DNA from 4 places in the Pseudidiomarina fusca genome. Region 1 is predicted to be linked to each of the others. Evidence: predicted binding sites of a transcription regulator. Region 1 holds the regulator's gene; each other region holds the start of a gene.

Evidence for each region. Region 1 encodes sigma-54, which starts transcription at its own class of promoters, with help from an activator protein. Its sites were predicted from a motif close to GTTGGCACGNNNNTNGNNT; they were not measured.
Region 2: glnA (glutamate--ammonia ligase) is a predicted target of sigma-54. The motif match lies at 6,075-6,093, and genes of this name have one in related genera.
Region 3: NOG12_RS07940 (nitric-oxide reductase large subunit) is a predicted target of sigma-54. The motif match lies at 6,517-6,535, and genes of this name have one in related genera.
Region 4: NOG12_RS07990 (hemerythrin domain-containing protein) is a predicted target of sigma-54. The motif match lies at 3,406-3,424, and genes of this name have one in related genera.

Annotation. Positions count from the first base shown of each region.
Region 1 is NZ_JANFPJ010000012.1:46,062-54,069, forward strand. Features, by position in the region: gene yjgA (ribosome biogenesis factor YjgA) at 1-453, opposite strand, end outside; gene pmbA (metalloprotease PmbA) at 583-1,929, shown strand; gene mgtE (magnesium transporter) at 1,936-3,297, opposite strand; gene NOG12_RS07415 (HPr family phosphocarrier protein) at 3,335-3,613, opposite strand; gene rapZ (RNase adapter RapZ) at 3,640-4,506, opposite strand; gene ptsN (PTS IIA-like nitrogen regulatory protein PtsN) at 4,536-4,982, opposite strand; gene hpf (ribosome hibernation promoting factor) at 4,986-5,273, opposite strand; gene NOG12_RS07435 (RNA polymerase factor sigma-54) at 5,301-6,680, opposite strand; gene lptB (LPS export ABC transporter ATP-binding protein) at 6,689-7,414, opposite strand; gene lptA (lipopolysaccharide transport periplasmic protein LptA) at 7,411-7,953, opposite strand; gene lptC (LPS export ABC transporter periplasmic protein LptC) at 7,910-8,008, opposite strand, start outside.
Region 2 is NZ_JANFPJ010000013.1:98,711-106,718, forward strand. Features, by position in the region: gene NOG12_RS08260 (PepSY-associated TM helix domain-containing protein) at 1-839, shown strand, start outside; gene NOG12_RS08265 (DUF4198 domain-containing protein) at 903-1,709, shown strand; gene NOG12_RS08270 (efflux RND transporter periplasmic adaptor subunit) at 1,792-2,757, shown strand; gene NOG12_RS08275 (efflux RND transporter permease subunit) at 2,750-5,872, shown strand; gene glnA (glutamate--ammonia ligase) at 6,179-7,591, shown strand; gene NOG12_RS08285 (DUF4124 domain-containing protein) at 7,622-8,008, shown strand, end outside.
Region 3 is NZ_JANFPJ010000013.1:25,434-33,441, forward strand. Features, by position in the region: gene narL (two-component system response regulator NarL) at 4-648, opposite strand; gene NOG12_RS07930 (MFS transporter) at 862-2,220, shown strand; gene NOG12_RS07935 (ATP-binding protein) at 2,217-4,016, opposite strand; gene NOG12_RS07940 (nitric-oxide reductase large subunit) at 4,163-6,427, opposite strand; gene nrdG (anaerobic ribonucleoside-triphosphate reductase activating protein) at 6,789-7,241, shown strand; gene nrdD (anaerobic ribonucleoside-triphosphate reductase) at 7,258-8,008, shown strand, end outside.
Region 4 is NZ_JANFPJ010000013.1:37,244-45,251, reverse strand. Features, by position in the region: gene NOG12_RS08010 (protein-disulfide reductase DsbD family protein) at 1-753, opposite strand, end outside; gene NOG12_RS08005 (hypothetical protein) at 862-1,245, opposite strand; gene NOG12_RS08000 (TMEM165/GDT1 family protein) at 1,337-1,906, opposite strand; gene fnr (fumarate/nitrate reduction transcriptional regulator Fnr) at 2,088-2,792, shown strand; gene NOG12_RS07990 (hemerythrin domain-containing protein) at 2,805-3,347, opposite strand; gene norR (nitric oxide reductase transcriptional regulator NorR) at 3,521-5,071, shown strand; gene NOG12_RS07980 (YbaN family protein) at 5,106-5,501, shown strand; gene NOG12_RS07975 (NnrS family protein) at 5,498-6,703, opposite strand; gene NOG12_RS07970 (U32 family peptidase) at 6,737-7,612, opposite strand; gene ubiU (ubiquinone anaerobic biosynthesis protein UbiU) at 7,615-8,008, opposite strand, start outside.

The sequences.
Region 1 (8,008 bases):
TTGCTGCTGTTTGCTAGCTTGGCGATAAAATTGCCGTAATTTCTGCCGATCAGCGTGCGGATAAGCGGCTAAAAACTGCTGAATAGCGGCATCGCCGTCAGCTAAAATGTGGTCGCGGTATTTTTCTAATTGATGAAATAACGCGTTTTGTTCGTCGTGTGATTGCTCGAGTTCAGCCAGGCCGCGTTCAATCGCAGCCGTATCACGATTGCGCATCATTTTGCCAATCAGTTGTAGCTGGCGGCGGTAACCTTCGCGTGTATTACGAATGCGTTGGGCTAATTTAATGGCATCAAAAAGATCCTCATCAAGGGGGATCTTGGCAAGTTTACCGTCAGACAAATTAACCAGTTTTAAGCCGAGCTCTTGTTGGGCTTCGGCATCACGCTTGAGCTGCGATTTACTAATTAAAAAATCGTCATCAGCGTGGTTTGAATTACCATCATGATTCATGAAAGGGTCCTTGTGCATGACCGTAGGTGTTTATGTTCAAGTGAATAACCGATAGTGTACCAGAAAATTAAGCGCCCGCATGCTAAACCGCTGCGGAGCGATGCGCCGAAGGGCAAGAGGAGAGTTAGTTTGATCCCAGATGTAAAACAATTAAGTAATGAGATGCAAGAAGTTGAGCAGTCGGTAGCGCAGGCACTGGCATATGCTAAAGAGCTTGGCGCCAGTGCGGTCGAATGCGCGTTAAGCCGTAGCCGCGGAATTAATGTCGGCACCCGCCTTGGCGAAGTTGAGACGGTAGAATTTAATCAAGACGGCGCCCTAGGTATTACCTTGTTTCGGGGCCAGCAAAAGGGTTCAGCATCTACTACCGATTTAACTGCCGCAGCCATTCGTGCGGCGGTAGAAAAAGCCAATAGCATCGCCCAGTTTACCTCGCCCGACCCCTACGCGGGCTTAGCTCCAGCTGAACTGATGGCAACCGCTATCCCTGATTTAGACTTGTGCCACCCCGCCGACCAAAGTGCTGAATTTGCCTTAGAGCAGGCATTACGCTGCGAGCAGCATGCCTTACAACTGGATAAACGGATTGTTAACTCTGACGGTGCAGGTTACAGCAGCCACGTCGGCTATCGTGTTTATGGCAATAGCCACGGCTTTTTAGCCGGTTACCTACAATCACGGCATAGCTTAAGCTGCAGTTTAATTGCCCAAAGCGGCGAGCAGATGCAGCGCGATTACGCCTACAGTGTGGCACGCCATCGTGACGGCTTGTGGACTCCAGAACAAGTGGCAGAAGATGCGGTGAACGCTACTATCGCGCGCTTAGACGGTCGCAAAATAGCAACCGCGAAGGTGCCAGTCATCTTCCGAGCTGATGTTGCGAACTCGTTGTTTGGCCACTTCGTTGCAGCTATTAGTGGCGGTAGCTTGTATCGCAAATCGAGCTTCTTAGCCGACCATTTAGGTAAACAAGTATTGCCTAACTGGTTAACCATAACCGAACAACCGCATTTACGCGGCGCGTTAGCTAGTAGCCCGTTTGACCATGAAGGGTTAGCAACGGTGGAGCGCGATATTGTTGCCAACGGCGTCTTGGAAACTTACTTACTGACTAGCTATTCAGCGCGCAAATTAGGCATGCAGCCTACCGGACACGCCGGTGGTATCCACACCTGGCAAGTGCAGCATGGTGAGCAAGATTTAGCAGCTTTATGTAAGCAGATGGGCACTGGGCTGTTGGTTACCGAGTTAATGGGCCAAGGGGTCAATATTGTCAATGGTGACTATTCTCGCGGTGCGGCAGGGTTCTGGGTCGAACATGGCGAAATTCAGTACCCCGTAGAAGAAATTACCATTGCCGGCAACCTAAAAGACATGTTGGCTAACATTGTGGCTATCGGCAATGATATTGACCTTCGCCATGGTGTTCGTACCGGTTCTGTGTTGCTAGAACAGATGCGCATCGCCGGCATGTAGCCGGCGTTAGCTCAGTAGTAGCGTCGCTGTGCCTAAGAAAGCAAAAATACCGACCACGTCGGTGACGGTGGTAAGAATCACCCCGCCGGCTAGTGCAGGGTCGATATCAAACTTCTTCAAGATCAAGGGCACAGTCACCCCGGCCAAGCCAGCCGCGAGTAAGTTAGCCATCATCGCAAAGGCGATGATGGCGCCAATCAGAAGGTCTTGCTTCCAGATCGCCACCACGGCCGCAATCAGTAACGCCCAAATCACCCCGTTAAGAGCGCCAATCGCAAGTTCCTTACCAATCAACCAACGTTGGTTACTGGCACCTATATGACCCAGCGCCATCCCTCGAATGACCAAGGTCAGGGTTTGTGAACCGGCAATCCCGCCCATACTTGGCACAATGGTGTTAAGGATAGCGAGGATGGCCATTTGCGCTAAAATATCTTCAAACAAGGAACTGACCATGGCCGCCAGCAGCGCTGTGATCAGGTTGACACCTAACCATACCGAGCGGCGCTTAGCACTGGTCCAAACCGGAGCAAAGGTATCCTCGTCATCATCTAAACCAGCCATGCTCAACATCGAGTGCTGGGCATCTTCACGGATGATGTCGACCACGTCATCGATAGTAATACGACCGAGTAAGCGATTGTCTTCGTCAATGACCGGGGCCGAGATCCAATCTTGCCGCTCAAACAGTTTGGCTACTTCAGTTTCGTCCATATCTGCCGGAATGCCTTGTACCTCTTGGTCCATGACATCGCTCACTAAACGGCTAGGATCAACGGTAAGTAAGCGGGTAATGCCGATTTCACCAATAAATTTGTCTTCGCGGCTTACCACGTACAGTTTATCGGTAGCCTCAGGTAGCTCGCCTTTCAACCGCAAATAACGTAATACCACATCAATGGTAACGTCTGGGCGTAAGGTGATGGTATCCGTATTCATCATACTACCGGCGGTTTCTTCGGCGTATGACAGAGCTTGCTCGGCACGATGGCGATCTTGCTCGTCCATCGATTTTAATACTTCTTGATAGACCTGTTCGGGTAGGCCACGTAATACGTAGGCGAGGTCATCGGTATCCATGCCTTCGGTGGCGGCGGCCAATTTCTCTGGCGCCATCTGCCGAATGATGGATTTTTGCACTTCTTCAGATAATTCTTCAAGGATGTCGCCGTGCTCGTCGGCGTCAACCAATTGCCAAATGATGGCCCGCGCTTTAGGTGGCGAGGATTCAAGTAACAGGGCAACATCCCAAGCGGGCAGGTTGTGCAACTGGCGCCGAGCTTGCACGTACATGCCACGCGTAAGAGATTCAGTGACCTCTTGTAAGCGCTGTTCGGCAAATTCTTTATCGGCGATTTCTACTAGCATGCTGCAAAACTCCTGTGAATGTCAGAAGTTTACCGCATCATTGCTCTTCATCAAAGCGCGATTCGATTAACTCGGCAACGGCAGCGACAGCGGCCTCGGCATCATCACCTTCAGCTAAGATATCAATTTGCCGTCCTTGCCCACTGGCTAACAACAATAAACACATCACACTGGAGGCATCTACTTGCTGCTGCTCTTGCACAATGTACACCTTGGCGGCAAATTGTTGCGTGAGTTTAGCTAGCTTGGTGGCGGCGCGTGCGTGTAAGCCGAGTTTGTTACGGATAGTGACTGATTTGCGCACACAAGTCGGCATAAAGGGTAACTCCTAGCTATTAAAAGCTAAAGCGGGCTGATAGGACGGTGACGAGGGGCCTCGCGGTGTTTCACTTGCACCTTGAAAGGTTGGCCCTGAAAGCGTTCAGCTAGCTGCTCGGCAATGTAGACCGAGCGATGTTGGCCACCGGTACAACCGATGCCAATGGTGAGATAGCTACGGTTGCTGCGTTGAAAGTAGGGTAACCAAGTGGCTAAGAAGTTTTCTACCTGATGAATAAACTTGGTCATTAACGGCTGTTGCTGAAAAAAGTGTTGGACGGCTGGATCTGTACCGAGCAAGGCCTTTAACGAGGGCTCCCAATGCGGATTAGGCAGGATTCGGGCATCAAATGCGTAGTCCAGATCACTAGGTAAACCATACTTGTAACCAAAAGATTGGAAAACCACAATCAATCGTGACGCTGACTTACCCAGGGCGCGCTCGGCCACTTGTTCGCTCAGCTGATGCACGCTTAAATCGCTACTATCAATGCGCCAAGTTGCTCGTTCCGCCAACGGCTCAAGCAAAGCTAATTCAGCTTGGAGAGCATCACTTAGCGGCAGCTCATTCTTAGACAGGGGATGTAAGCGGCGGGTTTCCGCAAAGCGGCGCAGCAACACGGCCTCAGATGAATCAATGTAGAGAATTTCAGGTTTAATTTGGTCAGGCAGAAACTCCAATGAGTCGGTTAACTCACTGGCTTCAATCGGCATATTACGTACATCAACACTCACCGCCACTTTATTGTACTGCTCAATGACCGCATGCACTAACGTAGGAAGCAAGGTGATCGGGAGGTTGTCGACACAATAGTAACCAAGATCTTCTAACACGCGCAGCGCAATCGTTTTACCGGAGCCGGAGCGGCCGGTAACTATGATCAATTGCATTTTATCTGCGGGGTTAAGGCTGCTATCGGTCATTTTACAAACAGTTCATAAAGTTCTTGGTCTGAGCTGGCATCGCGTAAAGCGCGGGTGCAGGTTTTGTCGTTCAGACGCTGGGCCACGGCTGCTAAGGTTTGTAAATGCTGTTCATGCGAGTCTTCTGGCACCAGTAACGCGAATACAATATCCACCGGCTGGTTATCAATCGCATCAAAATCGATGGGCTCTTCTAGGGTCAGCAAAATAGCCACCGGCTTAGTTGCCGAGGCTAAGCGACCATGGGGAATAGCAACCCCCAGCCCGATGCCGGTACTACCTAATCGTTCGCGATTGAGAAGACTTTCGAAGACGTCAAAACCGGTGGTGCCCGAGAGACGCGAAGCGGCCAGTTGGCCGATGATTTCAAGCACTTTCTTTTTGCTTGTTCCCGCGACTGCGCAGCGAGCGCAGTCGGGGCTTAACAGAGTGGATAAATCCATGATTTAGTGGCGTTTCATCTTTTCTTTATGTTTAATAACCTGCCGATCGAGTTTATCAATCAGCCCGTCAATAGCCGCATACATATCGGTGTGCTCTGAATCAGCGAAAATTTCGCCGCCATTCAAATGCAGCGTAGCTTCCGCTTTTTGCGTTAACTTTTCAACATTTAAAATGACATGGACGTTATTTATGTGGTCAAAATGACGTTCCAGCTTAGAAAACTTGGTATCGACATAGTCACGCAGAGCGTCAGTAATTTCGATATGATGACCGGTCAGATTAATTTGCATAACATCTTCCTTCTGTTTGTCCAAGATTCAGATAAGACGTTTGCGTTGGCTCGAGGGCGGAATATTCATGGCCTCACGATACTTCGCAATTGTCCGTCTAGCTACTTGGATACCCTGTTCGGCCATGAGTTCAGTTAATTTACTATCACTGAGAGGCTTCTTGGGGTTCTCCGCAGCAACTAGCTTTTTCAATACCGCTCTAATCGCGGTAGAAGAAGCATCTTCTCCATTATCCGTTGCCAATTGGCTAGAGAAGAAGTACTTCAATTCAAACACACCTTTAGGTGTATGCATATACTTTTGTGTGGTTATTCTTGAAATAGTTGATTCATGCATCTCTACTGCGTTAGCAACGTCAGCAAGAACCATAGGTTTCATCGCCTCAGGGCCATATTCAAAGAAACCTTGCTGACGTTGCACTATGGTTGCAGCTACTTTCAGTAAGGTATCGTTACGGCTTTCAATGCTTTTAATAAACCACTTCGCAGCTTGCGTATGCTGCCGAATATACTGTTGTTCTTCAGATTGCGAACCACTTTGCAGCAGCGCCGCATAATCTTCGTTCACCTTTAGTTTAGGCAAACTTTGCGAATTTAGCTCAACGGTCCAGCGATTATTTTTTTTGCGCACCAGCACATCAGGAATCACATAGTCGTCATCACCTGCGCCAAAACCGTCCCCTGGGTGCGGTTGTAGCTGCTGAATCAGCGCTAGTACTTGGCATAAATCGGCTTCTTGAATACGCAACCGCCGCACCAGATTGCGATAATCGCGCTGGGCGAGCAACTGCAAATGCTTGTCAACGGCTTGCAGAGCTAAGTTCAGGTAGGGAGTATCTTTAGGAAGATGCCGTAGCTGAATTAATAAACATTCGCGGACATTGCGAGCACCAACCCCAATCGGATCAAAATGTTGAATCCGTTTCAGCACCACAGCTACTTCGGCTAGCTCAACTTGGATGAGCTCGGGGTGTTGTTGTCGAATCGCTGGCAACAGCTCTTCTAATTCAGCCGTTAAGTAGCCGCGCTCGTCAATACTATCTATCAACAGCATGGCAATGGCTTCATCAAGGGGAGAAAAATGTGATAGTCGCATTTGCCATAACAAGTGCTCTTGTAAACTTTCACTGGTACTGCCTTGATAGAGGGTATCTTCACCATCGTAAGCTGTGCCAGAACTGCCTAAAGAAGCCGAATAGCTTGGTTCCCAGCTCTCCTCGGCAGCAGCTAAATCGGTTTCGCCTTCAGCGCTTTGGTCGGCCACCTCAAGCAAGGGGTTCTCATCCAGCGCTTGTTGCACTTCTTGCTGTAGTTCTAAGCTAGAAAGTTGCAACAGTTTGATGGCCTGTTGCAGCTGTGGGGTCATGCTCAGCTGTTGACTAAATTTGAACTGCAGGCCTTGTTTCATCATGATAGCTACAGCGTAAACTGGTCGCCCAAATACACGTCTTTCACATGCTGATTATTAAGAATGGTTTGGGCATCGCCTTGCGCGATAAGCTCGCCATGGCTAACAATATAAGCATGTTCACAGACGCTTAGGGTTTCGCGCACGTTGTGGTCGGTAATGAGTACCCCGATGCCACGCTTGCGTAGGTGTTCGATAATCTTCTTGATGTCCAGCACGGAAATCGGGTCAACCCCAGCAAAGGGTTCATCCAACAGGATAAACTTAGGCTCAGCCGCCAGCGCCCGTGCAATTTCAACCCGGCGTCGTTCACCCCCAGACAGACTCATACCCAGACTGTTGGCGATATGGCTGATGTGAAACTCTTCCAGCAAGCTATCAAGTTTATCTTCACGCTGGGCCGCAGATAGTTCTTTGCGGGTTTCGAGTATCGCCAAAATATTATCGCGCACCGTCAGCTTACGAAAGATGGAGGATTCTTGGGGTAAATAGCCAATCCCAAGGCGAGCGCGTTCATGCATAGGTAATAACGAGATATCACGGTCGTCTAATTTAATCAGGCCTTTGTCGTTATTCACTAAGCCAACAATCATATAGAAAGTCGTGGTTTTACCGGCGCCATTAGGGCCCAGCAAGCCAATCACTTGGCCTGCTTCAACAGTCAAACTAACGTCTTTAACAACTTGGCGTTTTTTATAAGATTTGGCTAAATGTTCAGCTACTAATCGGCTCATGGTTGCTCGTTGTTTTTATCGTCTTGTTGTTTCGGCATGTAGATGGTGGTTACGCGGTCGGTATCTTTGTCACCACGCGTGGTCATTTGCTGTGTAGCAAAGTTATAAACCATCTCTCCACCACGACTGACGCTGTTTCCTTGCGCAACTTCAACATTCCCCCGCAACGTCAGTAACTGTTGCGCTTGGTCATAAATGATTTGGTTGGCCTTGGCGGTGATAACACTACCGTCTTCCAATTGTTGGGTATAAACCGCCGGCGCCCCTTCAGCGATAAACACAGCATCTTCGGCCTCACCTTCACGCTCTACTGATAACTTGTCAGCGGTGATTTTTAAACTACCTTGCTCGATGATGACGCTACGTTCAAACACCACAATTTTATTAGCAATATCAACCCAATCGCGCTCAGCATTGATGCGAATGGGCTGATTAAAGTCATCTTTGCCTTGGCTAAGTGCTGCGTTAGAGAATAATGCAGCAGTTAGCACAAGACTACTGAGAATTAGTGTGGCGGCCGGTATAAATGGTTTCAACATGTTTCGTTAGTTCCAGAGTTTGAGCGCGTAAGTTAGCATGCATGCCTTCGCCTCG
Region 2 (8,008 bases), on a different contig from region 1:
GTTCGCAGCAGCAATCCTTGCCTGCTGAAAAAGCCGCCCAGTGGGACGAGTTTGAGGCCTATTTTGGCTTACCTCGGGCCGGTGGTGATCTCTGGTTTCGAGTCGATTTAGAGACCGGCATGTTTTACCAAGAAAGCATTGATCGAGGCTGGATTGCCTATTTCAACGATTTACACAAGGGCCGCAATACCGGCTGGGGATGGATAACTATGTTAGATATTTTAGCGGTCGTGATGCTGGTGTTTTCAGTAAGCGGTTTGTTGTTATTAAAGCGCTATGCCAAAGGTCGTAAATCTACTTGGTGGTGGGTAGCTCTGGGCGTGGTTGTTCCTTGGTTCGCCTTGTTGGTACCAGCCCATGCAGCAGAAGCCGCTTCGCCCAAGCAGATGCTATTGCACGTAGAGATCCCGCAGTTAGATGTGGCTGAATACCATCGACCTTATGTTGCTATCTGGTTAGCCGATGCGAAACATCAACGGGTGGCCGACCTTGCTGTTTGGTATGACGGCAAACTAGCAAACAAAGAGGGCGAAAAATGGCTCAAGGATATGCGTCAATGGTGGCGCCGCAGTGGCCGCATGGCCACCATGCCGATTGATGGAGTTACTGGAGCAACCCGCCGCCCGGGCAGCCATAACCTTAATTTAAGCCAATTTTTACCGCAGTTAGCCGAGCTACCGCCAGGTGAGTATCGGTTGAATATTGAAGCCGCGCGTGAGGTTGGTGGTCGTGAACATCTACAACTGCCTATCACCTTGCCATTACAGGCACCGGCTAGTGCGCAAGTGCAAGGTCAACACGAGCTCGGCCTGATTAAGTTAAGCGTAACAGCACAATAATCACGCGAATCTGAATGTGAACACTTACTATCTTTGATTGAAATAGAACGAAAGGAAACTAGCATGCGTTATATTATTTTATTCGGGGCCCTCGCCCTAAGTTTTTCGGCCGAGGCGCATCGCGCTTGGATCAAACCTGATGCCACGGTGATTTCTAAAGAAAATGCTTGGGTTACCTTTGAGGCGGCAGTTTCTAACGAAATATTTGCTCGTGACCATGTGGCGTTCCGCCTGAATGGGGTTGTGGCATTAGCACCCAACGGTCAGCCGCTAGAGTTACAGAATGCCCATACGGGTAAATTGCGCTCCGTTTTTGATTTGCAGCTTACCGAAAATGGCACCTATAAAGTTGTTACCGCATCGCAAAACCTGCAAGCCCGCTGGGTAGATGCCAACGGTGAACGTCAATTCTGGCCAGGTCGTGGGGTTACGCCTAAGCCGGGTGATTTTGAGCGTGAAGTGCCAAAACAAGCGCAAGATTTAACCATTACTGAATACTCGCGTCGGATTGAAACTTTTGTGACCAACGGAGCCCCGAGCGATACGGTGTTGGCGCCAACTAACCAGGGCTTTGAAGTGGTTCCAGTAACTCATCCAAACGATTTGTACGCTGGCGAAACCGCAGACTTTAAAGTGCTGTTTGATGGCAAGCCTGTAGCTGGTGCTGAAGTTACTGTTATTCGTGAAGGCATGCGCTACCGTGCGCAGCAAGAAGAGCAAACAGTGACCAGTAATGGTGCCGGCGAATTCTCAGTAACTTGGACCGAGGCCGGCCAGTATTTTATGGAAGCTGAGTATCAAGACGACCAAGGTAAGGCTCCGGCAACTCAGCGCCGAGGCAGTTACGGCGCGGTTTTCGAAGTTCTTTAGAAAAAAGCGAAATAAATCATCCCAAGTTGCTAGAATATGCTCTATAATTTTTTCTATAGAGATTTCTAGCAAGGGGATGAAGATGATTTTAAATCGTAGTTTAGTCGGCCTGATGTTCAGCGCCGCACTCGTTTTAGTCACCAGCAGTGGCATGGCTCACGCCACCGATTACACCGTAAAGCAAGCATCTATTGCTGAATACATTCATTTGCAAGGGGTGGTTGAGTCAACCAACAGCGCGACCGTATCAGCGCAAGTTTCTGGCCGTATTGAAGCCGTTAACGTGGATGTTGGTGACCAGGTTGAAGCGGGTGCCACCATAGTCACCATCACCTCCGTTGATCAATATCAAGCTGTGGCTCAGGCCCAAGCCCAAGTAGCGGCAGCACGAGCAACCCTAGTGGCTGAGCAGCAGGAATTTGATCGAGTCACTAAATTAGTGGCGCAAAAGTTAGTGCCCGATGCCGAACTCGATCGGGCTAAAGCGCGCTTAGACAACGCTAATGCCCAGTTAAAAGCGGCGCAAGCAGCAGCCAAGCGCGCCCAAGAGCAACTGTCTTATACCGCAGTCAAAGCTCCTTACAGCGGTGTCGTGAGTGAGCGTTTAGTAGAGCCAGGTGAGTTAGTGCAGCCAGGCACCCCGTTGATGTCGGGCTTTGATCCGGCCGAATTACGAGTGCATGTTGATATTCCTGCGCTGTTTGCAACGGCGGTCGAGCAATTCAAATGGGCTGAAGTAGCCGGCTTAAAACCCGTAGCACAGCGTCTATTTCCCACCATTCATAGTGCCTCCAGTACCGTGCGATTACGGTTAAATTTGCCTGCAGACGGTAATCTATTGCCCGGTCAGTGGTTACCGGTGGTCGTGCAAGTGGGTGAGCACGAGGGCCTTCTAGTACCACAGCAAGCGGTGTTGCAACGTGGTGAACTGACCATGGTGCGAATGCAAGATAATAGCTGGCGTGCGGTTCGCTTAGGCCTCACTCAAAATGGTCAAGTAGAAGTGGTCAGCGGGCTAAAAGCTGGCGAGGTTATTCGTTATGAGTAATAAACCACTAGGGATTGCAGGTAAGTTTGCAGCCTGGGGTGAGCGCTCCCAACTAACCCCGCTGTTGGCGGTATTTGGCTTAATTCTGGGGATTATGGCGGCGATGATCACGCCGCGCGAAGAAGAGCCCCAAATTGATGTGACCATGGCTGATATCATGATCGCCTTTCCTGGTGCCGATGTGAGTCAAGTTGAACAGCAACTGACCACACCGTTAGAGCGTCATTTTGCCCGCATGCAGGGTATTGAACATATTTTCTCGGTGTCGCAGCCTGGCCAAGCCTTAGTGACGGTGCAGTTTGAAGTTGGCATCGCGCGCGACACGGCATTGGTGCAATTGTTTGATACGTTAGCCGGTTGGCAGCAACAGCATCCGCAGTTTACGCAACCGCTTGTGAAAGCTCGAGGCATTGATGATGTACCAATTTTAGGGCTAACCCTAACCGGCGCAGACTTAGAGCTGAAGGATGTAGCTGATAGTTTGATTGAGCCGCTGCAAAACGTCGCCGGGGTGCGAGACATCAGTATTATTGGTGCCGAGCCCGAGCAAATAAATGTCACCTTAGATAACACCGCCCTCACTCGTGTTGGTTTGGATTTTAATGCGGTTAGCCAAGCGCTAGCTAGCCAAAACCAAAGTGGGCAAGCGGGGTATCGATTACAGGGCAATCAGTACATCCCAGTGCAAGTAGGTGGGTTTATTGAAAGTGCTGAGGCGCTGAGCAATCTGATTGTAGCCAATGTTGATGGTAAGCCAGTGCGCTTGCATCAAGTGGCGGAAATATCAACCCAAGCAGAAGTACCGTCACAGTACGTGTGGTCGCGGCAAAAGGGGGGTGAGCTTGCACCAGCAATAACCTTAGCCATTACCAAAAAGGCAGGCGAAAACGCCGTGGTGGTAGCCGAGCAAGTACTCGCTCGTTTAGCTACCATGCAGCAGCAATTGTTGCCTGAACAATTGCAGGTAGAAGTCACTCGCAATTACGGCCAAACTGCAGACGATAAAGCTTCTAAGCTGATCCAAAAACTGATCTTTGCGACTATCTCGGTGGTGGCTTTAGTGCTGCTCACACTTGGTAAACGTGAGGCCGTGGTGGTGGGCAGTGCGGTGGTCTTAACCCTAGCCATGACCTTATTTGCATCGTGGGCGTGGGGCTTTACCTTAAACCGCGTGTCGCTGTTTGCCCTGATCTTCTCGATTGGTATTTTGGTGGATGACGCTATCGTGGTGGTAGAAAATATTCACCGCCATTTAGGGCTGGGCAAGTCACTTAAAACGTCCATTCCTGCTGCTGTAGACGAAGTAGGTGGGCCAACGATATTGGCAACCTTCACGGTGATTGCCGCGCTCTTGCCCATGGCCTTTGTTAGTGGCTTAATGGGCCCATACATGAGCCCCATTCCTATCAATGCATCTTTGGGAATGTTGCTGTCGCTGCTGATTGCGTTAACCGTTACCCCTTGGCTGGCGCGCCACTTACTCAAAGATGAGCATCATCAAGAGCAGCAAAGTGATAAATTGCATCGTTTCTTTCATAAGCTGATGCTACCGCTGCTAACTCATCGCAAACGTCGCTACCTGATGGGCTTTGGCCTCATTGGCCTGATTGTGGCGATGCTCGGTCTTGCGGTGGTGCAAGCAGTGGTGATGAAAATGCTCCCGTTTGACAACAAAAGTGAAATTAAGCTGGTGTTGGATATGCCCGAAGGCAGCACCTTAGAGCAGACCAACGCGGTGCTGGTGGAACTAGCGCAGACGCTTGATAGCGTGGACGAAGTAGCCGCGACGCAGATTTATGCGGGTACCGCATCACCGATAGGCTTTAATGGTTTAGTGCGGCAGTACTATTTGCGCCAAGGCGCTAACATGGGCGATGTGCAAGTCACTCTGAAAGAGCTTGGCGAGCGAGAGCGGGCAAGCCATGAGTTGGCCTTAGCCATTCGCCCGTTACTGACACCTATTGCCGAAGCTGTTGGCGCGTCATTGAAAATCGTTGAAGTGCCGCCAGGGCCACCGGTGATGGCACCCATTGTTGCAGAAATTTACGGCCCAAGTGCACAGGCTCGGGCTGATGCCGCTCAGTTAACCTTGGCACAACTGCAGCAAACCGAAGGTGTGGTGGATATTGATAGCACCTTGGTGAGCGATAGTTTAGAAGAAGTTTGGCAGGTTAACCGCGAGCGTGCGGCGCAATTAGGAGTGACGGCTGAACAAGTGGTACGGGTATTGCAAACGGCCTTGGCAGGGATGGATGTCACTTATTTAGCCATTCCCCATCAAACCCAACCGGTAGCAGTAAAAGTACGGTTACCAAACACTTGGCAAGGTCAGTTAAGCCAGCTGCAAAATGTCACTGTGCTATCACAAACCAGTGGCCAGGCGATTCCGGTGGCGGAGCTTATCGACCGAGTTCAGCGCCCTTATGCCCAGCCGATTTACCACAAAGACCTACGTCCGGTGGTTTATGTGACGGCAGATATGGCGGGTGATTTGGATAGTCCTTTATACGGTTTGTTTGCCGCAGCTGGTGACATTGAGTTGCCACAAACCTACATCAGCCAGCCCGATGTGTGGGATACGGCTGCACTAAAATGGGATGGAGAGTGGCAAATCACCTACGAGACCTTCCGTGATATGGGAGCTGCCTATGCCGTCGGTTTGTTGTTGATTTACTTGCTGGTTGTGGGCCACTTTGGCAGCTACGCGGTACCGCTGGTAATCATGGCTCCGATCCCGCTCACCCTGATAGGGATTATGCCAGGGCATGCGTTACTGGGAGCACAGTTTACCGCAACCTCGATGATCGGGATGATTGCGTTGGCTGGCATCATTGTGCGCAACTCCATTCTCTTGGTGGATTTTGTCCGCGAAGAAGTGGCGGCTGGCAAGGATTTGAACGAGGCAGTGATAGAAGCTGCAGCGGTGCGAGCTAAGCCGATTGTATTAACGGCACTAGCGGCCATGTTGGGGGCGTTCTTCATTCTGGATGACCCGATTTTCAGTGGTTTAGCAGTGAGTTTGATCTTCGGTATCGCAGTATCAACAGCATTAACCTTGGTGGTTATTCCGCTGCTGTATGCGTCGTTATTACGACGCAAGGCTAAGCATCTTTAATTGTTCAACCTTGTTCGTTACTGATTGATTGCGAAGGGCTCCGTGGGTGGGGCCCTTTTTTTGTGCATTTTACCGGTTGCACTATCGCGATGCACTATCACAATGCACGCAAATGCACTATCATGGTGCAAAAGGTGAGTAAAAGCACCTCCTAATATCGTTAGCATAATTATTAGTTATTGATTTAATTGATATTTAAATAGTTGGCACGGGGTTTGCTTTAGTTTTGTGCAAACGCAGTGCAGAAAGTTTCAGTGCACGCTATACTCATTGTTCATTTTGACGATTGCGATCGCGGAGGATCACATGTCTACACCACAAGACGTTATGGCTTTTATTGAAGAAAACGAAGTTAAATTTGTAGATTTGCGCTTTACCGATACCAAAGGTAAAGAGCAGCACGTGACCATTCCGGTGTCGCAAATTAACGAAGAATTCTTTGAAGAAGGCAAAATGTTTGACGGCTCGTCGATTGGCGGCTGGAAAGGTATTAACGAATCAGACATGGTACTGATGCCAGATTGCAGTACCCTAGTATTAGACCCGTTTACTGACGAAGTCACCATGAACGTGGTTTGTGATATCCTCGAGCCAGACACCATGCAAGGTTACGATCGTGACCCACGCTCTATCGCTCGTCGCGCTGAAGAATACTTACAAAGCATGAACATCGGTGACACCGCGTTCTTTGGTCCAGAGCCAGAGTTCTTCTTGTTCAACGATGTACGTTTTCATACTGACATGAGCGGCAGCTTCTACAAAATTGAAGCCGACGAAGCAAAATGGAACTCAGGTAAAGAATTCAAAGACGGCAACTTAGCGCACCGTCCTGGCGTAAAAGGCGGTTACTTCCCTGTGCCTCCGGTAGACTCAGCGCACGACATCCGCAGCACTATGAGTACCGTGATGGAAGACATGGGCTTAGTGGTTGAAGCGCATCACCACGAGGTTGCTACTGCTGGCCAGAACGAAGTTGCCACCCGTTTTAACACATTGGTTAAAAAAGCTGACGAGATTCAAACCTACAAGTATGTGGTCCACAACGTAGCCCATTCTTACGGTATGACCGCAACCTTTATGCCGAAGCCGATTGTTGGCGATAACGGTTCAGGTATGCACGTTCACATGTCGATTAGCAAAGATGGTAAAAACCTGTTTGCTGGCGACCAGTACGGCGGTTTGAGCGAAATGGCGTTGTATTACATCGGCGGTATCATCAAGCACGCACGTGCCTTGAACGCTTTCTGTAACCCAACCACCAACTCATACAAGCGGTTAGTCCCTGGTTACGAAGCACCGGTCATGTTGGCCTACTCAGCACGTAACCGTTCTGCCTCTATTCGTATCCCAGTGGTTGCTAGTGCAAAAGCACGTCGTATCGAAGTTCGCTTCCCAGACCCAGCCGCTAACCCATACTTATGTTTTGCGGCACTCTTAATGGCTGGTTTAGACGGTATTAAAAACAAGATTCATCCTGGCGATGCTATGGATAAAGACTTGTACGACTTACCACCAGAAGAAGCGAAAGAAATTCCAACCGTGTGTCATTCATTAGAAATGGCCCTAGAAGCGTTGGATAAAGATCGCGAGTTCTTAACCGCTGGTGGCGTGATGACGGACGACATGATTGATGCGTACATTAAGCTGAAACACAAAGAAGTAATGACGCTGAAAATGACCACTCACCCAATCGAGTTCGACCTTTACTACAGCGTCTAATTCAGCTGAGGTTTGAACCTAGGAGGACCGATGCTTATTAGCCGCCTCATGGTTGTGATAATGCTGGCCGTTGCAGTTTCAACTGCAGCGGCACAGCAAGTTTACAAACGGCAAAATGCTGATGGCTCGGTCACATATTCGGATCAACCCTTACCCCAAGCTGAAGTGATTAACTTACAGCCGGTGCCAGTCACCGAATTCACCACGCACACCCCGGTTACTACCCAAACTCAAACCGCCATGCCAACGGTTACTGATACCGCAGCGCCCACGGCCCAGATCATTGCGCCCGCGCAACAAGCCGCGGTGCGTGCCAACGATGGTTCAGTTGCGGTGCGGTGGCAAACCACACCCAACCCACTACCCGATGGCTATCAGTTACAATTGCGAGTTGATCAGCGCATTGCTTGGCAGGGT
Region 3 (8,008 bases), on a different contig from region 1:
AGCTTAAGCGTCGTGGTTTACCATCCACACTGCCGCTTCTACCCGCGACCGTAAACCTAGCTTTTTCAGCAAGTGCTTCACGTGTACTTTAACGGTACCGTCAGAAATATCTAACTCACGAGCAATCACCTTGTTGCTCATGCCTTTAGCGATGAGTTTTAAAATTTCTTGTTCGCGATTGGTGAGGCTATCGTACTTGCTCGCAGAAGGTGCTGAGGGACGTCGCAAGGCGGTTGCTAAAACTTCGGTAATAGACTCACTAAGCACCATTTTGCCTTCAATAGCGCGTTGAATTTGTTCTAATAATAACTCCGGGTCCATATCTTTTAATAGGTAGCCATCGGCCCCGTTAGTTATCGCCGTAACGACATCTTCATCGGCATCAGACACGGTGAGCATGACGATCCGAGAGGTCACCCCGTTGTCGCGCATCCGCTTAAGGGTTTCTAATCCATCCATACCTTGCATGTTCAAATCAAGGATAATCAAATCCGGATCAATTTCTTCGGCTAACTCTAGTGCTTCTGCACCGCTGCTACATTCAGCTACAACCTCTAAGCCGTCTTCAAGCGAAATCAGTTGTTTGAGCCCTTTACGCAAAAGTGGGTGATCGTCCACAAGCATAATGCTAGCTGGAGTATCAGACATGAGTTGCTCCTTTAATGTCTTATGATGATAAGCGTCAATATTTTATAGGGGGTATTTTTGCACAATGTAGCCCCGTTAGCCAAAGCTTAGCACCTTATTAACCCTTTGGGGGTAGTTTTAACTGCCTCTTTTGCATTGCTATTTATCCCCCTCGCTAAATTGTTTATTTGGCGGTGCTCACGCATAGTTACTAGCATAGCTGAGGAGTAACATGTGAACACCATTCGACTTTCGCCAACCATCGACAAACTCACCGCAATCAATCTGATTGTGGGGATGACCTTGTGGCTAAGTTGGAGTGTCTTGGTGGTGCAGCTCCATGCAGTAACGGTTCATTTGAGCTATGCACAGCTATACAGTTTGCTGGCAGCAGCCGGGAGCGGTGCTTGTGTGTTTCAGTTTGTTTTTTTATGGCTGGGTGAGCGCAGTATGCATAAGCGCTTTATTCAAGTAGGTTCAGTACTGTTATTGATACCGGCAATTGGACTTACGTGGCAGCTAAGTGTGGAGGAGATTGCGATTGAGCAACTGTATGTGTTGGCCTTTCTTTCTGGCTTAGGTGGCGCCCAATTTATTGCCTTACAACCTGCTGCAGGTGCACGGATTGAGAAGAGCTCACTTGGCTGGGTGCTAGCGGTTAACGCAGGGATCGGTGGGGTCGGGATTGTGTTGGCACAAACCCTACTACCGTTGCTTAGCGGTATCAACTGGCTAGGTGATTGGGCGGCTTCTCCTTGGTTAACTCATCAAACAAGTGGTGATATTGTCGGGGTGTTACCGCCGAGTACGCCCCTATGGCTTGCCAACACGGGCTGGTTATTGATGGTGGCAGTGATTGCAACAAGCCTGTATTCGTTAGGGCAGCGCCGTGCTCGAGGAGCTCAGGCTATGCCTAGCCCCTCAGGGCATCCCCCCAGCGCTGAGCCTGTTGTTACCAACACCCAACCGCCGATGCTAGGGCGCATTCTAAAGAACCGCCACACTTGGTTGATGACTTTATTCTACGTGATGGCCTTTGGTTCCTTTATTGGCTTTGCGATGACACTACCCTTAAGCCTTGAAACCTTTAGTGCTAACTACACACCAAGTGCCCTAACGTATGCTTGGATTGGGCCACTCTTAGGAGTGCTGGCCCGACCTTTTGGTGGCTGGCTGGCTGACCAGTACGGTGGCGCCAAAGTCTTGGTGGTGTGTGCTTTAGTGATGGCTATGGCTTGCTTGAGTGCCGCTTACATGACCGCAGCAGCCCTGCAAAGTAGGGTTCCTGAAGAGTGGTTCTTACCCTACCTGCTGGTCTTTTTGGTGATTTTTATTGCGGCCGGAACGGCTAGTAGTGCGGTCTTTAAAACTGCCAGTGTGGTGCTGCCATTAGAGCAGTTACCATTAGCATTGCGTTGGCTTACAGCCGTGGCAACTGCTGGCGCTATCTACATACCAGCCCTGTGGTATATCAATGTGAGCCAAGCCCATGGCGCCAATACGCTGGTGGCCTTTGCACTTTTTTACGTGCTGTGTGCGGCACTAGTTAGCTGGGTGTATCTGCGCCGGCGTAGCGAGTTTTATAACCCTTAAACAGTCGCTTCACGCTCTAACAGGTACTGCGGCACAAAACTAAAATAGACTCCTGTGCCACCTTCAGAACGGCGTTTTATTTCAATGGTGCCACCTAGATGACGGCTACGCTCTTGCATGATAGCAAGCCCGTAATGATTCATTTTTTCGGCCTGATCGGGAATACCTACACCATTATCTTCAATGCTTAATTCAATTCGCTGATCGTGCTGGCTTAGCTGTACCACCACATCTGTGCCTTGGCTGTGGTGAATGGCGTTCTGACAGGCTTCACGGATAATTTGCAGCAAATGAATTTCTTCATGCGGTACCAAGGGGGTATTCTCTAACTGATAGTTCAGCCTGAAGGACAGATCAGACTGCTCACTAAATTGATTGATAGTTGTTTGCAGGGCGTGCAACAGCCCCGCACCATCTACTTTGAGGCGGAAAGTGGTAAGCAATTCGCGTAACTGCCGATAAGCGGCATTAAGCCCTTGTTTAAGCTCTTCTGCAACATCATCAATCACTTCTTTATTATCTTTCTCAATGGCTTTGTTGAGGCGTGTCACCTGAATCTTCAAGTAGGACAAAGCCTGCGCAAGAGAGTCGTGCAGCTCACGCGCAATCACCGTACGCTCTTGAATAAGAGCTAGGCGCCGTACTTGCTCTTCTTCTTGTTTCAGGCTTAGGGCAATGGCCAGTTGGTCGGCAACTGACTGTAGCAACTGTTGTTGCCAATCGTTGAGTTGCTCGCTAAGGCTACAACGAGCTACCAAGACCCCGTAATTTTGTTGTTCGCGCTCAATGCTAAAGCGATAAATGCGCTGGTTGTTCTGGATACTCACTCCGGCCCCAGCATTCACACACTGGCTACAATCAACCCCTTCGCAAGGATCTTCTGGGGCGCCAATAGGCTGCACCTGTAAATAGGGTTTATTGCCTGCCTCGGTAATTAAGCAAAGCTCGAGGTCTTCAACCTCAGAGGCGCGCTTTAACCCTTCAACAATGGTGGTAAAGTCGTGATAACCAGGTGAATGCTCGATGATCATTCGCGCGGTGTCGTACAAAAACTGCAAGCGCACATTGCTTTGAGAAATGGCTCGGGTTTGTTCATCGACGCGTTTTTCAAGATTGCCATACATGTAACCCACAGCTTCGTTCATTTTATTCAAGGTGCCCGAGAGCACACCTAGCTCATCACGCATGGGATGATTCACACGGGCGGTAAAGTCGCCCTGACCAATTCTTTTGGCGGCGAGAGTTAAAACCTCTAATGGATACTTAACGCGGGTGCGTAACCAATAGAAAATAACCAGCGCTAAACCAATGCTAGAAAACAACGAGAGCACCTGAATTAATCGAATGGAACGTATGCGCTGCTCGGCATCTTGTTGAATGGCGGTAACAAAGCGATTAATTTGGTCTATTTGCGGCAAAATCTGTTGTTGTAAATTAGCACTGGTGACCACGCCATCGGCTATTTGCTGCTGGAATTGCTGCCAACTGGTTCGAGTTTGCGTATATAAGGTTGCTAAATCAGACTCACTATGGCTAAAACGGTTAAAGACTTGATGATGCCAACTTTGTTCAAATTCGGCTTGCATGGCTGCTGCTGCAGCACTATCAGCATCATGTAATTGATGCCAGCTGTATTGATACGCTTGGTAGCGCAGTGAGCCTGCAATATTTATGGCTAAGGCATCTTGATCTGCTTTTTCTGAGAGCCAATACGAAGCCAACAGCGTGACTACGGTAAGCGCCACCATAAAACTCAAAGCAAAACCAATGCGTGTCACAATAGATGAATTAGGCATAGACAATTAGGAGTCAAACTCTTGGGTTGATTTAAACAGATGCGTTAGTGTACCTCGGATAGCAACTGAACAACAATCAACCGTAAAAAAAGCGGCAGCACCTAAGTGCCACCGCCTTTAACTTCACCTTTAATTTCAGGCTGTGATTAAGCTATATGCTGTTGTTCACGTGAGCTTTTATCAAACCACAAGCCATACACCACTTGCCAGCTGATAGCAAAAGCACCGACGATAAAGACCACGTCGCCAACAGTGCGCACCCAACGTAGACCCTCTAGCAACGGTTGTTGCATAAAGGCTTCGCTACGTGCATACCATAAACCTTCAGACGCTGATGCATAGAACTGGATGAAGCCAACTGGCAGCAAGCTAGTAAATAGCATCATGCCAAGGCCAATGTTCATCCACCAGAATGCAGTGGTCATCAGTTTATCGTTAAATTGCAGGTTTGGACGAATGTAGCGCAAGATGAGTAAGACAAAACCTAGCGCTAAGAAGCCATACACCCCAAACAAGGCCGCGTGAGCGTGAGTTGGTGTGGTGTTCAAACCTTGAATATAGTACAGCGAGATAGGTGGGTTAATCATGAAACCTAACACGCCAGCACCTAACATGTTCCAGAAGGCTACCGCAACAAAGCACATGAGTGGCCATTTAATGCGTTGCATCCACTCAGCTTTGCGTTGCAAGCTCCAGTTTTCCCAAGCTTCGTAGCCCAAGACAATCAAGGGAACGACTTCTAGCGCAGAGAAAGTTGCACCAACGGCCATCACGGGAGTGGTGGTACCGGCAAAGTACAAGTGGTGGAAAGTACCAGGTACGCCGCCAAGCATAAACAACGATGCTGACGCTAAGGTGGCCGTAGTAGCCATTTTTCTAGAAACCAAGCCCATGCTATGGAAAATAAAGGCTAGGGCAGCGGTGGCAAATACTTCAAAGAAGCCTTCTACCCACAAGTGCACGATCCACCAGCGCCAGTATTCCATCACTGATAAGTGAGTACGTTCGCCATAGAAGAAGCCAGCACCGTAGAACAGGCCAATAGCAACAACAGATGCGGTGAGTAGTGCTAATAAGTTCTTGTCGCCTGGTTGACGAAGAGCGTGGAAGACACCGCGCATCATCAACACTAACCAGAACACGATACCTAAGAACTTACCAATCTGCCATGCACGACCGAGGTCGACGTATTCATAACCTTGGTGACCCCACCAGAAGCTTAAGTGCTCAGGCATAATTTGAGCAATAGAGAGGAAGTTACCAATAAAGGTACCAGCAACCACTACAACTAACGCCCAAAATAGTAGGTCGACTCCTAGTTTTTGATACTTAGGATCTTTACCACCATTAATGATAGGTGCTAAGAATAAGCCAGCAGCTAAGAAGCCAGTAGCAATCCAGAACATGGCCGCTTGTAAGTGCCAAGTACGCACTAGCGAGTAGGGCAACCACTCAGACACGTTAATACCATAGAATTCTTGACCTTCTACAGTGTAGTGAGCAGTAAAGCCACCTAACAAAACTTGTAAAGCAAACAACGCCACGACGATAAAGCAATATTTACCTAGTGCTTTTTGTGATGGTGTAAGTTTGAAGGTAGTGATTGGATCTTGCTTAGGAATCTCAATTTCTTCTTCATCGTGGTCGCGCAAGAAAGCCCAACCCCAAATCAAAGCACCGATACCAGCAATCAGTAAAATCACACTAATAATAGACCAAATGATATTCTCAGCACTTGGCTTATTATCAATAAGCGGCTCATGCGGCCAGTTATTGGTGTAGGTGACATTGCTATCAGGGCGTTCAGTAGCGGCTGACCAAGCAGTCCAGAAAAAGAACTCAGTCATACGCTCGCGTCGCTCAAGGCTCGGCAAGGTGTTCTCTTTCATTGCATAGCTTTCGCGCGTGCTTTGTAGCTCAGGAGCATCGCTGAATAAGCGAATATAATAATCCGCTACGTCATTGATGGCTGCTACTCGAGTCTCACTTAGTAGCACCGTATCAGTTGCAGCATCGTAGGTGTTGGTACGATATTCCTGTTTTAACGCAAATTGCAGAGCATTTTGCTCAGCTGGGCTCAAGCTATCGTAGCTCATGCCGTAATCACGTTGCGCTACAATTTCTAACCAAGCTACGAGCTCACGGTGTAACCAGTCTGCAGTCCAATCGGGTGCTTGATAAGCACCATGGCCCCAGATCGAGCCTAATTGCATACCACCGATGGATTGCCAAGCGGTTTGACCATCGAGAATACTCTCTTCAGTCATTAACACTTGTCCCGATTCCGTCACGTACTGCGCTGGAATAGGCGGTGCTTCGCGGTATACCTCTTTACCAAAATAACCCAAGATACCAAAGGTAATCGCTAGGATGCCGATGAGTATCCACCAAAGTTTCTTATAACCGGCCATATGGCACCTCCGGTTGTTGTTGTTGATTCATGCGAGAGTCTCCCTTTATTGCATTTCGCACGCATTCATAGATGAGTACCCTTTCCTTATAGCAAGTCTCGTGCCAACTTTTATCCATCTGATTTTATTGGTTTTTGTTTGTTTTTAGGGTAGATATAACCGCACTTTTTGAGGGTGCTAGTAACCCGTAGGGTTATTTTTACCCACCAGCATGTTTTGGCTAGCTTGGCCAAGCGGCGTTCAGAGTTTTTCAGGCTGCTTATTTATTGATCCGGATCAACACAATATCTAGGTGATCGTCTAGGCTTTAACACAATATATAGATGCAAATAAGCAATCAAGCACAATATGTGGGGTTTTAATGCGCTACTGTTCAGAGCAAATAGCCTTTCAGGAGGTGCCCGGCGAAGTCTCGTTGGCTTATACCATCACCGGCTGCCCTGTGGGTTGTAAAGGCTGTCATAGCGTTGATAGCTGGCCCGCTCATAGCGGAGTGGAATTAACCCCAGAGTATTTTACGAAGCGGCTGCAGCAATATCGGGGCCTCATCACCTGCGTGTTGTTTTTAGGGGGTGAATGGTACCCAGAGCAATTACTGCACTTACTTAAATTAGCTCGTGAGCAGGGGCTAGAAACCTGTCTGTATACCGGTTATGAGCAGGTGCTGCCTGCACTCCGCGAACAGCTCACCTATTTAAAAACGGGCCCTTGGATAGCTGAGCTTGGTGGCCTAGATAGTCCAAACACAAATCAGAAGTTTATTGATTTACGCAATCAACAACTACTAAACGTGCGCTTTTTAAGCACTGATTAAAACAAGGAGCATACCTATGTTGCGCTTATACCCCGATCAAGTAGACGCCAAAGTTGACTTTATTCAGCAATATCTCCATGCCGAAAATGCCGCTGATGGCTCAAAAATGGATGCTAATGCGAACGTGACGCAAAAGAATATTGCGACGCTAGAGTCAGAAATCATGAAGGATTTTTTTGTTCAAGTGAACCGCAAGCAAGTCAGCAATAAAATTGCAGAGTTGTTTGGCCCGCCGTTGGCGCAGGAGTATATTCGTCAAATAGAAGATCATGAGATTTATGTGCATGATGAAACTAGCTTAAAGCCTTACTGTGTGTCGGTTACCATGTATCCGTTTTTACGTGATGGGCTCACTAAGTTGGGCGGCGAATCAAAAGCACCAAAACACCTAGAAAGCTTTTGTGGCACTTTCGTGAACTTCGTCTTTGCGGTGAGCTCACAGTTTGCCGGGGCCGTCGCCACCGTCGAATTTTTGGCTTACTTTGATTATTTTGCTCGTAAAGATTACGGTGATAACTACCTAGAAACACATCGCCATCAGATTGAAAACCACTTACAGCACGTCGTGTATGCCCTCAATCAGCCCGCGGCAGCGCGCGGTTATCAAAGTGTCTTCTGGAATATCTCAGTCTATGACCAGCATTATTTTGAAAGTATGTTTGGTGACTTTGTCTTTCCCGCCGATTTCAGCAAATCATCATGGCAATCGGTGAGCCAGCTTCAGGACTTTTTCTTACATTGGTTTAATGAAGAACGGAAGAAAACCA
Region 4 (8,008 bases), on a different contig from region 1:
AGCACCTAACCAATGGCTAATGTTGAAGGTAGCCAGTAACCGCTGACCATCGATATCCAAGCGTGGTGGTGCCACCGTCATATCTGCCAATTCCGTGGCCAAGCTATCAACCAAGACATCCGGCTGTTGCCAGCCCTGTGGGTGGGTAAGCTCAAGTTGCAACTGCTGTTGACTGGCTGACCATTCTGCCCGCTCCAAGACCACCGCGGGATGGTCTAGCCGAGGCACTTGGCTTAGTGCCTTCTGCAATTCAAACACCCGCTGCTCAGATGCGGCCAGTTGGGCCGGATTGAAGCTGATATCAACGGGGAAATCCGTTAACACGCAGATGTTAGTGCAGCTAGACATGGTCACCACACCTTGTAGTCGCGCTGGCTGCTGCCAGTTTTCTATCGTCAACGTTAGCGGAAAGGCAACCGTGCCCTGATAGCCTACCGTTTCAATCCCTTGCACTTGATAACGTTGTGGAGCAGGCCACTGCCACTGCACCCTACTGATATTACTCTTGGTTTGCCACTCTGCGGTAGGGGGAATGCCGCCCTCTCCGGGCGCCCGCCAATAGGTCTTCCAAGGGCTCTCTAAGCGAACCTTTAGCAAGGCTTGCAACTGTTGCTGATCGGCTTGCGCGGTCACTAAATCTAACTTGATTTGAACGTGCGGATGCTCTGAGCTGGTTATCCAGTCAGTAGAATCCTGTGCCCATGCAGAACTCATCAACATGAACAATAAAATAAAGGGGATTATGTGTTTCATCTATACATCTCAACTAACCTATGACTGAGTACCTACTTGAACCGATTCGAACAGAACAGTCGTACCCCTCGCTTGCTGCATCAAGCAGCTACAGACAACTCAGTGAGGTTATTCTCGAAACACACAAAAGTGCAGATGTGGCCGATATCGCCACCGCGGCGGTGGCACTGTCAAAGTTACCGCGGTGGTGCCTAGCCGGCTGGAGAAAAGCAGAGCAACGACTAATAATAGGCCGACACTCAGTTGGTCAAATAATTGCTGTAATGCCTGCTGCAATAGTTGCTCACTGGCACTACAATCACTCTCGCTAGCTAGGGCACTAGCGGCGTCGCTGGTGGCGCTAGTTGCCACCAGGCTAGCCTGCGGTAGCGCCTGCTGTTGTAATGGACAGCCTTGAATCCAACTACTTTGTTTCGCCAAACACAGACACAACACCAGCATGACGGCCCATAGGCAGCCACGTGCGCGTTGTTGTTCAGTCCAGTTAAGCATCAGGTTATCTCTTTAATTTAGCTGTTGCCGATACTAGCAAGTTTTCAACGCGCGGCCAAGTTTTAGCCAGCGCCAAAGTGGCTTAGAACGTTTAAGCCAAGAGTTGACTTAGCGCAGTAGCAATACCTAGCACCACGAACAAGGTCGCCGCAATATAACGAGCTGCATTCAGAGGTAGTTTTTGCATCAACCGTTGTCCGAGTAGCACGATCGGAACATTGGCAAGCATCATCCCTAAGGTTGTTCCTAATGTAACCCACAATACACTGGTGTATTGAGCTCCCAGGATAACCGTAGCTACTTGGGTCTTGTCACCTATTTCAGCAATAAAAAACAGCACTGTGGTGGCGATAAAAGCGCCGTATTTACGCACGTTTTCGTGTTCGTCATCATCTGCTTTATCGGGTATCAGTACCCACAGGCCAACGGCTATAAAAGAACCTGCGACCACATAGGTGGCGAGTGTTGCTGGGATGACATCCACTAACCATGAACCCAGCCAAGCGGACGCTAAATGATTGAGCAGAGTCGCCACTAATATCCCCATGATAATCGCTGTTTTGTGGCGGTAACGCGCCGCCAAGAACAGGCTTAGTAATTGCGTTTTATCACCTATTTCGGCTAAAGCGACGGTCACGGTTGAAGTTATAAATGCATCCACTTAGGTGCTCCTGCTGGTTTGGACGCGCATTTTAACAGTATCGGGCAAACCCCACAAACCCTACCAACTACCCCCTCTTAGGCATATTGGAGGTACTCCATCGGCACAAGGTTACTTTTCAGGCGTTGGGCGTATACTGCAGTTATTCGTTAGGGATGTTGATCTAAATCAGGAAATCATTATGGCTAATCTGACTTCTCACATACATTGTCAAAATTGCAGCATGGCAGCGCTATGTTTACCGTACCAATTAGATCAAGAGGGTATGAATCGGCTAGACACTATTATTCAGCGTCATAAGCCTCTGCATAAACGTGACGTGTTAGTTAATGCCGGTGCGCCGCTCAAATATTTATATGCCGTGCGTAGCGGTTCACTAAAGTCTTACACCATCGACGATAATGGCGTAGAGCAAATCATTGATTTCCATTTGCCTGGCGACCTCGTCGGTTTTGATGCTTTAGCTGAAGGTCAACACCGCAGTTACTCACAAGCGCTAGAAACCACCATGTTGTGCGAAGTGCCTATTGTGTCACTGGATGAGCTAGTGATTGAGATGCCATCCCTGCGCAAACAAATGATGCGTTTAATGAGTAGCGAGATATTCTCCAGCAAACAACTACTCGGCACGTTGAACAACCGCTCAGCCCATCAACGTTTAGCGCACTTCTTAGTCACCTTGTCCGATCGCTTTAAAGCGCGCGGATTATCTAGCACTTCGTTTCGCTTAACCATGACTCGCGCTGATATCGGTAACTACTTAGGCCTCTCGGTAGAAACCATTAGCCGTATTTTATCGGCACTGCAAGGCGAAGGTGTGATTGATGTGCAGAACAAGCTAGTTAACATCATCGAGCCAGCCCGCTTGCGCGAGCTAGCTCACTAACTGACGCAGCACTTATTGGCAACCACCACAGCAGTGACCATTACCATGGCCACTGCTGGCTGGTTTATCTGCTTGCTTAAAAAGAATGCTATTTTCAATATCGATGTGCAGCTGCAAGTCTTTCACTAACTCATTTAACCCCTCATAAAGCATGATCCAGCTTCCACATGCGCCGCGTGGAGCTTGGTTTTGATGGGTCAACTCTAATAATTCGGCTAACATTTGCTCGTGCTGGTCGTGCTCTTCTTCCATCACCGCGATAGGTCCGCTTGGATAGATCCCACCAGCTAACATCGGAAACAAAATTTGCTCTTCTTTCATCATGTGGCTTTCTAGCTCTTGGTACATGCTTTGCAGCAATTCTGCCAAGCCTGCTGGACAGGCTTCATGATCATTATGTACGTCTTCTATTTTGCGCGCTAAGTTAATTAACTCCGGCAGCTGTGCGCGATGCTTATCGTGAAAATTCTCAACAATATAATCAATTAAATGCTTGCTAGGCATGGCTTGAAACACGGCTAAAGCTTCTGCATGAATGGTAGATGGTGTTGACATAATAACTCCTAATTTTGAGATAAAAGCGGCCAAAATGGACCAGCAATACCTGTTGATATTGCAAAATAGATGCCAAAACTACCTACTTTGATTTATATCGAGTTTTTCCCTGCAATGGTAAATTAAACCCATATTTATTTGGGTCAAAAAGGACTTTAAGGGTTAAATCTACCATGCAAGATGTCACCTTACTTGAAACTCTGATCGCCGATTTAGTGACCGAACAGCCTGCCGTAGTACGGCTAGAGAAAGTCGTCAAAACACTACGCCAACACTTTCATTGTGGTGCCGTGGTGCTGCTTAAATTAGAGCAGCAAATGCTTAAGCCCATTGCTAGTATCGGTTTAGCACGGGAGGCCTTAGGGCGCCGTTTTATTGTGCATCAGCATCCGCGCCTAGCCACCATTATGGCGAGTCGCGAAGCGGTTCGATTTGAGCCAGATAGCCACCTCGCAGACCCCTATGACGGGCTTATAGAAGATAGCCCCGATGGCCATTTGGCAGTACACGATTGTATGGGGATCTCATTACATGTTGAAGGCAAATGCTGGGGGGTTCTGACCCTAGATGCCCTCACCCCAGGAACCTTTGATACGGCTGCCATGCATGCACTGCAACGAGCAAGCTTGCTGGTTGAAGCGGCGATTCGCATGGGGCAAATTGAGCAAAGCGTCAGAGCCCTACGTAATCAACGGCGCGATCAAGAATACTCGCTTAGTGGCGAGGCTTCCGCTAGTTACGAAATCATCGGGCGTAGTGCTCCATTGCTCAATGTGATGCAAGAATTGAGTGTTGTGGCCGGCTCAGATCTTCCGGTATTACTGCTGGGTGAAACCGGCGTGGGTAAAGAGTTATTTGCACGACAGTTACATCGCCAGTCACAACGAGCGCAGCAGCCCTTAGTGTATGTGAATTGTGCAGCGTTACCTGAGGCTCTGGCCGAGAGTGAGCTCTTCGGCCATACCAAAGGGGCCTTCTCTGGGGCAACCAGCGAGCGGGCCGGTCGGTTTGATAGCGCTGATGGCGGCACCATCTTCTTAGATGAAGTAGGTGAGCTGCCACCAGCAATTCAGGCCAAGTTACTACGAGTATTGCAGAATGGCGAGATTCAACGCTTAGGAAGCGATCGTAGCCATACCGTCAATGTCCGAGTTGTGGCGGCAACTAATCGCGACTTGAAGCAGCAAATAAAATCTGGTGATTTTCGTGCTGATCTCTACCATCGCTTATCCGTGTACCCGTTACCTATTCCACCGCTGCGTGAGCGTAGCGATGATATTCCTGTGTTAGCCGGTCACTTCTTAGAGCTTAACCGAGCTCGCCTTGGGGTACGAGCGTTACGCCTCACCCAAGCGGCAGAGCATGCCTTATTGGCTTATGATTGGCCTGGCAACGTGCGCGAACTTGAGCATACCATCAGCCGGGCGGCGATTAAGGCGCTTAGCATAGGTGCGGCACGAGAAGATATTGTTAGTATCGATATTGGTTTGCTGGATTTACCTGGTGCAGCCACCGCCAGCGTGCAAGTCACGGATATATTGCAGAGCAACCAGCGCAAGGCGTTTCCCACCATGAACTTGAAAGATACCCTCAATGCGGTGCAGCGTCAGCTTATTGAGCAGGCTTTAGAGCAAGCGGACTACAAATGGACCCAAGCGGCCCGTATACTAGAGATAGATGCAAGCAACTTACACAAATTGGCGCAGCGGCTGGGCTTAAAATAGCAGCTGCCCACTACCAAGCCATGCAAGGAGCTCTATGACGGTTGTGCTGCGGATTTTATTGTGGCGGACGCTAGCTATTATTACGCTAGCGCTGGGTATCATTGGTTTATTGTTGCCCATCATGCCAACGGTACCTTTTCTGCTGGTGGCCGCATGGGCCGGCGGCAAGGGCTGGCCGGTATTAGAAGCCAAGCTATTGGCGCATCCAACCTATGGCCCGCAAATCATTGCCTGGCGCCGCTACGGTGTCATTAAGCGTAGGCCCAAAGTGATTGCATCGGTGATGATGTCCGGGAGCGCAATCATGTTGGCATTTAGCCCAGCACCTTTATGGTTAAAAGGCTTAGTTATTGGCATTATGGCCACCGTTGCAGTATGGATGTGGCTGCGCCCAGAGCAACAGCCACCTGATTCAGGCTCCGATTCTTAACCTGGACGTCCATCTGGACGTGGCGTGGTAAGAATAGGAAAGTACACCAGTACATAAATGCCATAGGCCAACACCCAAGCAAACGCACTTAGGGCATACCAATACACGGATAACTCTGGCCATAAGCCTTGCACAAATACGCGAACCACCGCAGCTACTATCACTAACATAAAGGCTGCGCTAATGATGGGTTTGGGTTGTAGGGCACGACCACTATGGCCCAGAGAGACCCGTGCAATCATCGCTAAAATCATATTACCCATAGCGCCAGCAGTTAATGCATGTAACGCCAAGCTGTTGGTGATAGGAAAGCCCGCATAGCGCAGCGCATATAGCGCTAAGCCAATTGGAATAAACCAGTAAGCTACATGTAGCGACCACAGTAACGGTACTTTCCAGGTGATCCAGATACGCCAGCGGGCGCAGCGAATAGCTAAAGCTAAAGCACTTGTCGCGAAGAGTAGAGCCATCACCAAGGCCGGTACCATGGCGCTGAAATTGGTAATATTCAGCACAAAAATCAACCACAAACTACCTAACCCGATGCGGTCTAACCAGACGATGGGTTCGGCTTTTGGTGTCATAGTTCCGTTGGCGGTGAACATAGGGAGTACCCGACCCCCTACGATGGCCATCAGTAAAGTGACCAACCACACCGCATTTTGGCTACCTAATTGTTGAATTTCGTATTGTCCGGTCTGCAGCCCAAAGTGCATGAGCGCATTGCACAAGGTTAACAAGAAAAGCACGGGCACGAAGAATAGGTTTCGCTGCTGCTTCACCGCAATTAAGGGCACAGCCAATAAAATCGCCGCTAACGGTAAAAATAATAGATCAACCGCAGCTACCAGCCACCAAGGTAGCCAAGCCCCAACTAAAAGCCCTAACCGACCCAACACCCATACCGCAGTGAGGATGCCAAGGGCCCGTCCGTGGGTAGCGCGTAAGCCAGTCCAATTCTGTACGGCGGTCAGCAAAAAGCCCACGATGATGGCCGCCACAAAACCAAAGATCATTTCATGACTGTGCCAGAATAAGGTTTGCCCATACACGGGCAGCTCGATGACCTGAGCTAATACCAGCAGCCACAAGGTGATGGCCAAGGCACTAAAGCTCGCCCCCAATAAAAACATCGGCCGAAAAGCTTGCCGCAATAACGGCCACATTTTTTGCTCAATTTGTAAGTCAGTAATTTGAATCATGCTGTCTTCCTATATGGTTGCTAGCAACCCTAATTATGCTGTTTGCACTAACCCTGCTAATGCCATCCAATAGCCGTTACTATCGTTCGGCTCGAGGGCTTGGGGCTGTTCGCCATGCTGGTTCTGCCGAAATTTTTCTAACCAAGAAAAGGTGCCTTCTAACTGCGGACTTAAACGCACTATGTCAACTAAGCCTTGCATGCTAGGTAACTGATTTACCAAGTTATAACGAGTTCCGGATTGCGTTTGAATACCATTTAGAACAAATACTTGCTGGCCTTCTTGGCTATCGACACGACGCCCCTCTGGGTATTTAATGCAACAGAGTTCGCATTGGTCTTTGGCACGGTTTTCTGAGCGCGCCGTAAAACAGCGACCGGACCAAGCCAAAGGCATGTGCCCAAAGCTAAACACTTCAACTTCTAAGCAATCGCGCACATCTTTTACCATCGGCTGTTGCAGTAATTTCTGCAACCAGTCACGAGATAATTCAACCGGCATCACCCAACGGCTCATCCCCATCGTCATTAATTGCCGCAGCGTGTGTTGGTTGTAACAGTTGATAGCGGCTCCTGCGACAAAGGGTAGTTGGTTATCTTGCAGTAGTCGAATGGCGCCCACGTCGTTGGCTTCCACTAAAAACTCACCATTATCACAATACTTGCGTAGCTCTCGTAGCTCGGATGGTGCTTCTAACAGGGTCATGGTAGACAGCACCACCTGTTTGCCCGCCTCGCGTAATTCATGAGCGACTTGCAGCCAATCAGTAAACTTCAGTTCACGCCTTTTACTACAGACCGTCTCGCCTAAATAAACAATATCAACGGCAGATTCTGCGGCTTGCCGATAGAAGTTTTTTACCACTTGCTGCGGCCAATAGTATTGAATTGCTCCTAGAGAAAATTTCATGATTACTTCCATTTCCGGTGGTAGGCACCCAAAGTGGTTTGGCTGCCTTCAGATAAACCTGCGAGAGTCGTATTCCAGTCGGGCTGCACGGCAAAATTAGCAGGATCTGCTAGCACTTTGTCTATAGCCTGACGCCACACCCGCGTTAACTGGGCGACATAGGCTGGGCTGCGTTGCCGACCTTCAATTTTTAAACTCACAATGCCCTCTTTATGTAGCTCCGGTAACAGGCTTAACGTATTCAAGCTGGTTGGTTCTTCTAAGGCGTGATAGGTGTCTTCACCGACGGTGAAACGTCCTTTACACAACGTGGGATAGCCAGCAGTTTCATTGGGGGCAAAGGTATCAATCAGAATATTGTTTAGCCGTGACTCTAACGAGCCATCTTCGTGTTCA